One region of the Paenisporosarcina sp. genome, then DNA from elsewhere that is predicted to be linked to it. Evidence: a T-box and tRNA genes for the amino acid it is inferred to sense, from the RefSeq annotation. Region 1 holds a T-box; the other holds one or more tRNA genes.
The links. A T-box is a leader RNA that pairs with one kind of tRNA and senses whether it is charged. The one in region 1 lies ahead of ileS (isoleucine--tRNA ligase), so its partner is inferred to be a tRNA-Ile.
Positions count from the first base shown of each region.

Region 2: it encodes a tRNA-Ile, which carries the amino acid that the T-box ahead of ileS (isoleucine--tRNA ligase) is inferred to sense. The anticodon was not compared.

Region 1 covers NZ_JBYNRN010000039.1:105,622-109,043, reverse strand. The annotation lists gene ileS (isoleucine--tRNA ligase) at 1-1,461, opposite strand, end outside; T-box leader at 1,501-1,721, opposite strand; gene AC3EA5_RS14740 (DivIVA domain-containing protein) at 1,773-2,282, opposite strand; gene AC3EA5_RS14735 (YlmH family RNA-binding protein) at 2,380-3,168, opposite strand; gene AC3EA5_RS14730 (YggT family protein) at 3,419-3,422, opposite strand, start outside.
Region 2 covers NZ_JBYNRN010000043.1:7,357-10,778, forward strand. The annotation lists gene AC3EA5_RS15510 (hypothetical protein) at 1-259, shown strand, start outside; rRNA gene AC3EA5_RS15515 (16S ribosomal RNA) at 451-1,931, shown strand; tRNA gene AC3EA5_RS15520 (tRNA-Ile) at 1,977-2,050, shown strand; tRNA gene AC3EA5_RS15525 (tRNA-Ala) at 2,053-2,125, shown strand; partial or broken rRNA gene AC3EA5_RS15530 (23S ribosomal RNA) at 2,178-3,422, shown strand, end outside.

The DNA of each region.
Region 1 (3,422 bases):
TTCACGGAAGATTTTAGACACATGAGCAATCGTTTCTTCTGTTAAAATTGGCTCGCCATCTTCCGCGTAAAATACTGGAATTGGAACGCCCCAAACACGTTGGCGAGAAATACACCAATCCCCACGATCACGTACCATGTTGAATAGACGAGTTTCGCCCCAAGCTGGTGTGAATGACGTATCTTTAATCGCTTGAAGTAGTTCTCCACGGAATGCTTCGATTGAAGCAAACCATTGTGCAGTTGCACGGAAAATAACAGGTTTCTTTGTACGCCAGTCATGTGGTGCCGAATGTGTGAAGAACGTTAATTTTTCTAGTGCACCTGCAGCATCTAGTGCCTCAGTAATGACTTTATTCGCTTTATCATAAAATAACCCTTCAAAGCCTGGTGCTTCCGCAGTCAATACACCACGATCATCAATTGGAGAAAGTACGTCAAGTCCATATGCTCTTCCTACTTGGAAATCTTCTTCTCCGTGACCAGGTGCAGTATGAACACAGCCCGTTCCGCCTTCATTCGTAACGTGATCACCCAACATCACTAAAGAATCACGATCATAAAGTGGATGTTTAGCAACCATACGGTCCATTTGTTCACCTTTAACCGTTTGAATTACTTCATAAGACGCCCACTCTAGTGCTGTAGCAACAGACTCTAATAAGTCTTTTGCAATTAAATAATGTGTACCTTCGACATCTACAATTACATAATCAAATTCAGGGTTTACGGAAATCCCTAAGTTTGCTGGAATCGTCCAAGGAGTTGTTGTCCAAATGATAATTTTCGTACCTTCTGCGACAACCCCTTTACCTTCAGTCACATCAAAGCTCACATAAATGGATGGAGATTTTTTATCTTGATATTCGATTTCTGCTTCAGCTAAAGCTGATTCACTTGATGGTGACCAATAAACAGGCTTCAACCCTTTATAGATATAGCCTTTACGAGCCATCTCACCAAACACTTCGATTTGACGTGATTCATAAGCAGGTTTTAACGTGATATAAGGATTTTCCCAATCACCTTGCACACCAAGACGCTTAAATTGTTCACGCTGAGTATCAATTTGCTCATAAGCGTATTTCTCACACAGCTTACGGAATTCAGCTACTGTCATTTCTTTACGATTTACTCCCTTATTAGCAAGAGCTTGCTCGATTGGTAAACCATGAGTATCCCAACCTGGAACATACGGTGCATGGTAGCCAGTCATCGATTTATGACGAACAATCATATCCTTCAAGACTTTATTTAACGCATGACCCATGTGTAAATCACCATTCGCGTACGGAGGTCCATCATGCAAAATAAACGTCGGACGTCCTTTTGTACGATTAAGCACTTTTTCATATAGATTCATGTCATTCCAAGTTTGCTGCATGACTGGTTCGCGTGTTGGCAATCCTCCACGCATTGGAAAATCGGTTTTCGGCATTAATAACGTGTCTTTGTATTCCATCAATATAACCTCCTCAAAATAAAAAAACTCCTCATCCCATGAAGGGACGAGAAGTTTAACTCGCGGTACCACCCTAATTGCAACAATGAAGTTGCCATCTTAGATCACATTAACGGTGTGAAGCCGAAACCACTTACAATCAATCGTTCAGTGGTTTTACTCAGGAGTGATTTTCATTTGATTGCTACTTGTTCGAGCTTCCACCGTCCTCGAATCGCTTTTCTGAGCGCACAAAATACTGTCTCTTTCAACGTATTTAATATCAATATGTAGCTATTATATGGAAAGTAACTACAATCGTCAAGCAAACTCTAATCTTCAGTTGTTTCGATTCGCTCTAGTTCAGATGTGTCCACTTCATATTGCATTAAATGATCCCAATCATCTGTATTGATTAAATCTAACTGAGCTTCAACTAACATTTTGAAGCGATTGCGGAATACTTTTGATTGTTTCTTAAGTTCTTCTATCTCTAAAGCGATACGTCTAGCTTTCGTCAATGCTTCATTCACAATTCGATCTGCATTTTTTTCAGCTTCTTTAACAATTAGCTTCGCTTCTTTTTGAGAATTGCGACGAACTTCTTCAGCAGCCTCTTGTGCAATCACAATTGATTTTTGTAATGTAGATTCAATCGTAGTGAAATGACCAACACGTTCACTAGATGACTTTAACTTTTCTTCTAATTCTTTTTTCTCTTTTAATAGAAGTTCAAAATCTTTAATAATTTGATCTAAAAATTCATTCACTTCATCTTCATTGTACCCACGGAATCCTTTTCCGAATTCCTTGTTATGTATATCCAATGGTGATAATGGCATCTTCTCGATCTCCCCTTTAAAACTAGCGTTGTTTCAAACTATTATACCTTTCATTAGAAAGGTTTACATCAATAATTCGAATTTTCTTTAATATTTCTTATGATTTCGGCTCCATTCGACCAACTTGAAGTCGAATCTTGTCTTTCTTCGTTCTTCCTTCAATCATTCCTAACCGAATACGACCAAAACCTCGAATCGAAATTAAATCAGATTCATGTAATTCAAAAGCTGGTTGATCTCGAACAACCCAATTTACTTTCACTTTTCCACCATGAATGAAAGTAGATGCTTTTTGTCTTGATATATTAAATAATGATGCAATAATCGTATCTAATCTCATTGAACTCACAGTATGTGATTCTTCTACCCACGTTTCCGTATTGAGTAAGAAAAGATGTTCTTCTGGAAGCTCTTGAACTTGTACCTTGGATTTTCCGATGGAAGTAATATTTAAACGTACAAAATCAGCAACTTCAGAAACCACGGCAAACTCAATTCGCTCGCCATCCACTCGGATATCACCAAATTTTGAACGGTCTAATCCAAGAGACATCAATGTACCCAACACATCCGGATGTTCTAACGTTACAAACTTAGATGGATAACTTATTTCAAACATTGTTACTGAGAAGTCTTGATCAGTAGGAACAAAATAAGAGGGCGAAATCAACATACGCTTACGTTCAGCATCCTCAAATTTGCTATATGAATGTGTCACAATTTCCTCATTTTGCCCGGCAATAGCTTGGACAATAAATTGTTCTCGAGGATCTAAAAAGTCCGTCAGCTTTGGTGCGTAGCGGTCTTCCGTTTCACGGATCCATCCACCTACCTGCTCAATAAATGACTGCTCTTCTTTTCTAAAATGCTGAAATATTTGTTCCATTTCCGTTCTCCCTTTCCAGGATTAAAACATGAGATGTTTTAAATAAAAGATTTGTTGCAAAAGACAGATTGCCTAATTAGTAGATACCAGTTTAATTATTTCTACTTATATCTATTATTATTGCACGTTTTTCTAAATTCAACTCGTCTAGGAGGTTATAAAAAACCACAGTAATTTTCAAATGCATTTACTGATTGTAGTTTGTATGTTTTATTCGTATAAAAAAGCCCCACGTCAGTGAGGCAACTAGTTAA
Region 2 (3,422 bases), on a different contig from region 1:
TGAAGATTATAAAAAATTACAGACAGATCTTCTGGAGAATAAATTAAAAAGTCGCCTTTTAGTATACCAAATTTTCGCATTGGCTCAGGAATTAAATCTTAGTCCAAAATCAACATGGACTCTGATAAGTATTGCTTTACTTGTTTTGCGTTTCCGGAAAGATTCTTCGGATACAGCTTCTTTTATTTTGCTAGTGAAATTTTTACTAAAAATTTTTGGATCAACTGATTCGAGCTCATGGACTGATCCAAATGAATAATTGCCACTTCTGTTTCAGATTCTCTATTTCTTGAAAATAGAGAATCTGAGAATATAAAAAATAAAAATAATTTTTGAAGTTTATTCTATTTCTTTTAATCTCCCTCTTTCTGATTGATTTTCCTTAGTACTCTCTGATTCAACTTGATAGAAATGCTTTTAGACAAAAGTAAAAAAAAAAATTCACGGAAATTTTAAGAGAGTTTGATCCTGGCTCAGGATGAACGCTGGCGGTATGCTTTACACATGCAAGTCGTACGAGAGTTTTTAACTCAAGTGGCGGACGGGTGAGTAACACGTAAGAATTTGCCTCTAGGAGGGGGATAACAACTGGAAACGGTTGCTAATACCCCATATGCTTTCGAGTGAAATGGATTTCCGCCTAGAGAGAAGCTTGCGGCTGATTAGCTTGTTGGTAAGGTAATGGCTTACCAAGGCGACGATCAGTATCTGGTTTGAGAGGATGATCAGACACACTGGAACTGAGACACGGTCCAGACTCCTACGGGAGGCAGCAGTGGGGAATTTTCCGCAATGGGCGAAAGCCTGACGGAGCAATACCGCGTGAGGGATGACGGCCTATGGGTTGTAAACCTCTTTTTTCAGGGAGGAAAAAAATGACGTTACCTGAAGAATAAGCATCGGCTAACTCCGTGCCAGCAGCCGCGGTAAGACGGAGGATGCAAGTGTTATCCGGAATCACTGGGCGTAAAGCGTCTGTAGGTGGTTTAATAAGTCAACTGTTAAATCTTGAGGCTCAACCTCGAAACCGCAGTCGAAACTATTAGACTAGAGTATAGTAGGGGTAAAGGGAATTTCCAGTGGAGCGGTGAAATGCGTAGAGATTGGAAAGAACACCGATGGCGAAGGCACTTTACTGGGCTATTACTAACACTGAGAGACGAAAGCTAGGGTAGCAAATGGGATTAGATACCCCAGTAGTCCTAGCCGTAAACAATGGATACTAGATGTTGAACAGATCGACCTGCGCAGTATCAAAGCTAACGCGTTAAGTATCCCGCCTGGGAAGTATGCTCGCAAGAGTGAAACTCAAAGGAATTGACGGGGGCCCGCACAAGCGGTGGAGCATGTGGTTTAATTCGATGCAACGCGAAGAACCTTACCAGGGTTTGACATGATACGAATTTCTTTGAAAGAGGAAAGTGCCGTTTGGAACGTATACACAGGTGGTGCATGGCTGTCGTCAGCTCGTGTCGTGAGATGTTGGGTTAAGTCCCGCAACGAGCGCAACCCTCATTTTTAGTTGCCTTAGCGAACTCTAAAAAGACTGCCGGTTATAAACCGGAGGAAGGCGGGGATGACGTCAAGTCAGCATGCCCCTTACACCCTGGGCTACACACGTGCTACAATGGGCGAGACAATGAGATGCAAATCTGCGAAGACTAGCTAATCTAAAAACTCGTTCTAAGTTCGGATTGTAGGCTGCAACTCGCCTGCATGAAGTTGGAATCGCTAGTAATCGCTGGTCAGCTACACAGCGGTGAATTCGTTCCCGGGCCTTGTACACACCGCCCGTCACACCATGGAAGCTGGTTATGCCCGAAGTCGTTACTCTAACCTTTTGGAGGAGGACGCCTAAGGTAGAATTAGTGACTGGGGTGAAGTCGTAACAAGGTAACCGTACTGGAAGGTGCGGTTGGATCACCTCCTTTAAAAATTTAAGTTTTTAAAAATTAGGTCGATAACAAAAAAGAAACGGGCTATTAGCTCAGTTGGTTAGAGCGCACCCCTGATAAGGGTGAGGTCTCTGGTTCAAATCCAGAATGGCCCAACGGGGGTATAGCTCAGTTGGTAGAGCACCGTCTTTGCACGGCGGCTGTCAGCGGTTCGAATCCGCTTACCTCCACATTAAAAACCAATAAGGTTTTGAAAGAAAATTAAGATTCTAGAAGTCTTAAATTCAAGGAATGAAGAGTTTATGGGGGATACCTTGGCATTCAGAAGCGATGAAGGACGTGGTTACCAACGAAATGCTTCGGGGAGCTGGAAACAAGCTATTATCCGGAGGTCTCCGAATGAGGAAACTCAAATACTTCTTATTGAATAAATAAATAAGAAAGAGCGAACCTAGGGAATTGAAACATCTTAGTACCTAGAGGAAAAGAAAGTAAAAACGATTCCCGTAGTAGCGGCGAGCGAACTGGGAACAGCCTAAACTTAGTAATAAGGGTAGTGGGACAATTTGAAATGATTAAATGTGACAATTAGACGAATAGAGTTGGAATGCTCAACCAAAGAGAGTGAAAGTCTCGTAGTCGAAAATTGAAACAATCCAATTGAATCCCAAGTAGCATGGAGCACGTGAAATTCCGTGTGAATCTGCGAGGACCACCTCGTAAGGCTAAATATTCCTGAATGACCGATAGTGAAACAGTACCGTGAGGGAAAGGTGAAAAGAACCCCGGGAGGGGAGTGAAAAGAACATGAAACCATAAACTTACAATCAGTAGGAGGACGACTAAATCGTCTGACTGCGTGCCTGTTGAAGAATGAGCCGGCGACTTATAGCTAGTGGCAGGTTAAGGCAGAGAATGCTGAAGCCATAGTGAAAGCGAGCCTGAATAGGGCGTTTGTCACTGGTTATAGACCCGAACCCGGATGATCTAACCATGGTCAGGTTGAAGCTTAGGTAATACTAAGTGGAGGACCGAACCGACTGATGTTGAAAAATCAGCGGATGAACTGTGGTTAGGGGTGAAATGCCAATCGAATTCGGAGCTAGCTGGTTCTCCCCGAAATGCGTTTAGGCGCAGCGATGAATGTTATAACTTAGGGGTAAAGCACTGTTACGTATGCGGGCTGGTAATTCGGTACCAAATCGTTGCAAACTAAGAATACTAAGTGTAGAGTTCATCAGTGAGACTGTGGGGGATAAGCTCCATTGTCAAGAGGGAAACAGCCCAGAGCACCAGTTAAGGCCCCTAAATAATTGCTAAGTGATAAAGGAGGTGGGAGTGCATAAACAATCAGGAGGTTTGCTTAGAAGCAGCAATCCTTTAAAGAGTGCGTAATAGCTCACTGATCGAGTAAACCTGCGCCGAAAATGAACGGGACTAAGTAATTTGCCGAAACTGTGCGATATATCAAAGATATATCGGTAGGGGAGCGTTCTGTTGTAGGGTGAAGTATTAGCGGAAGCGGAT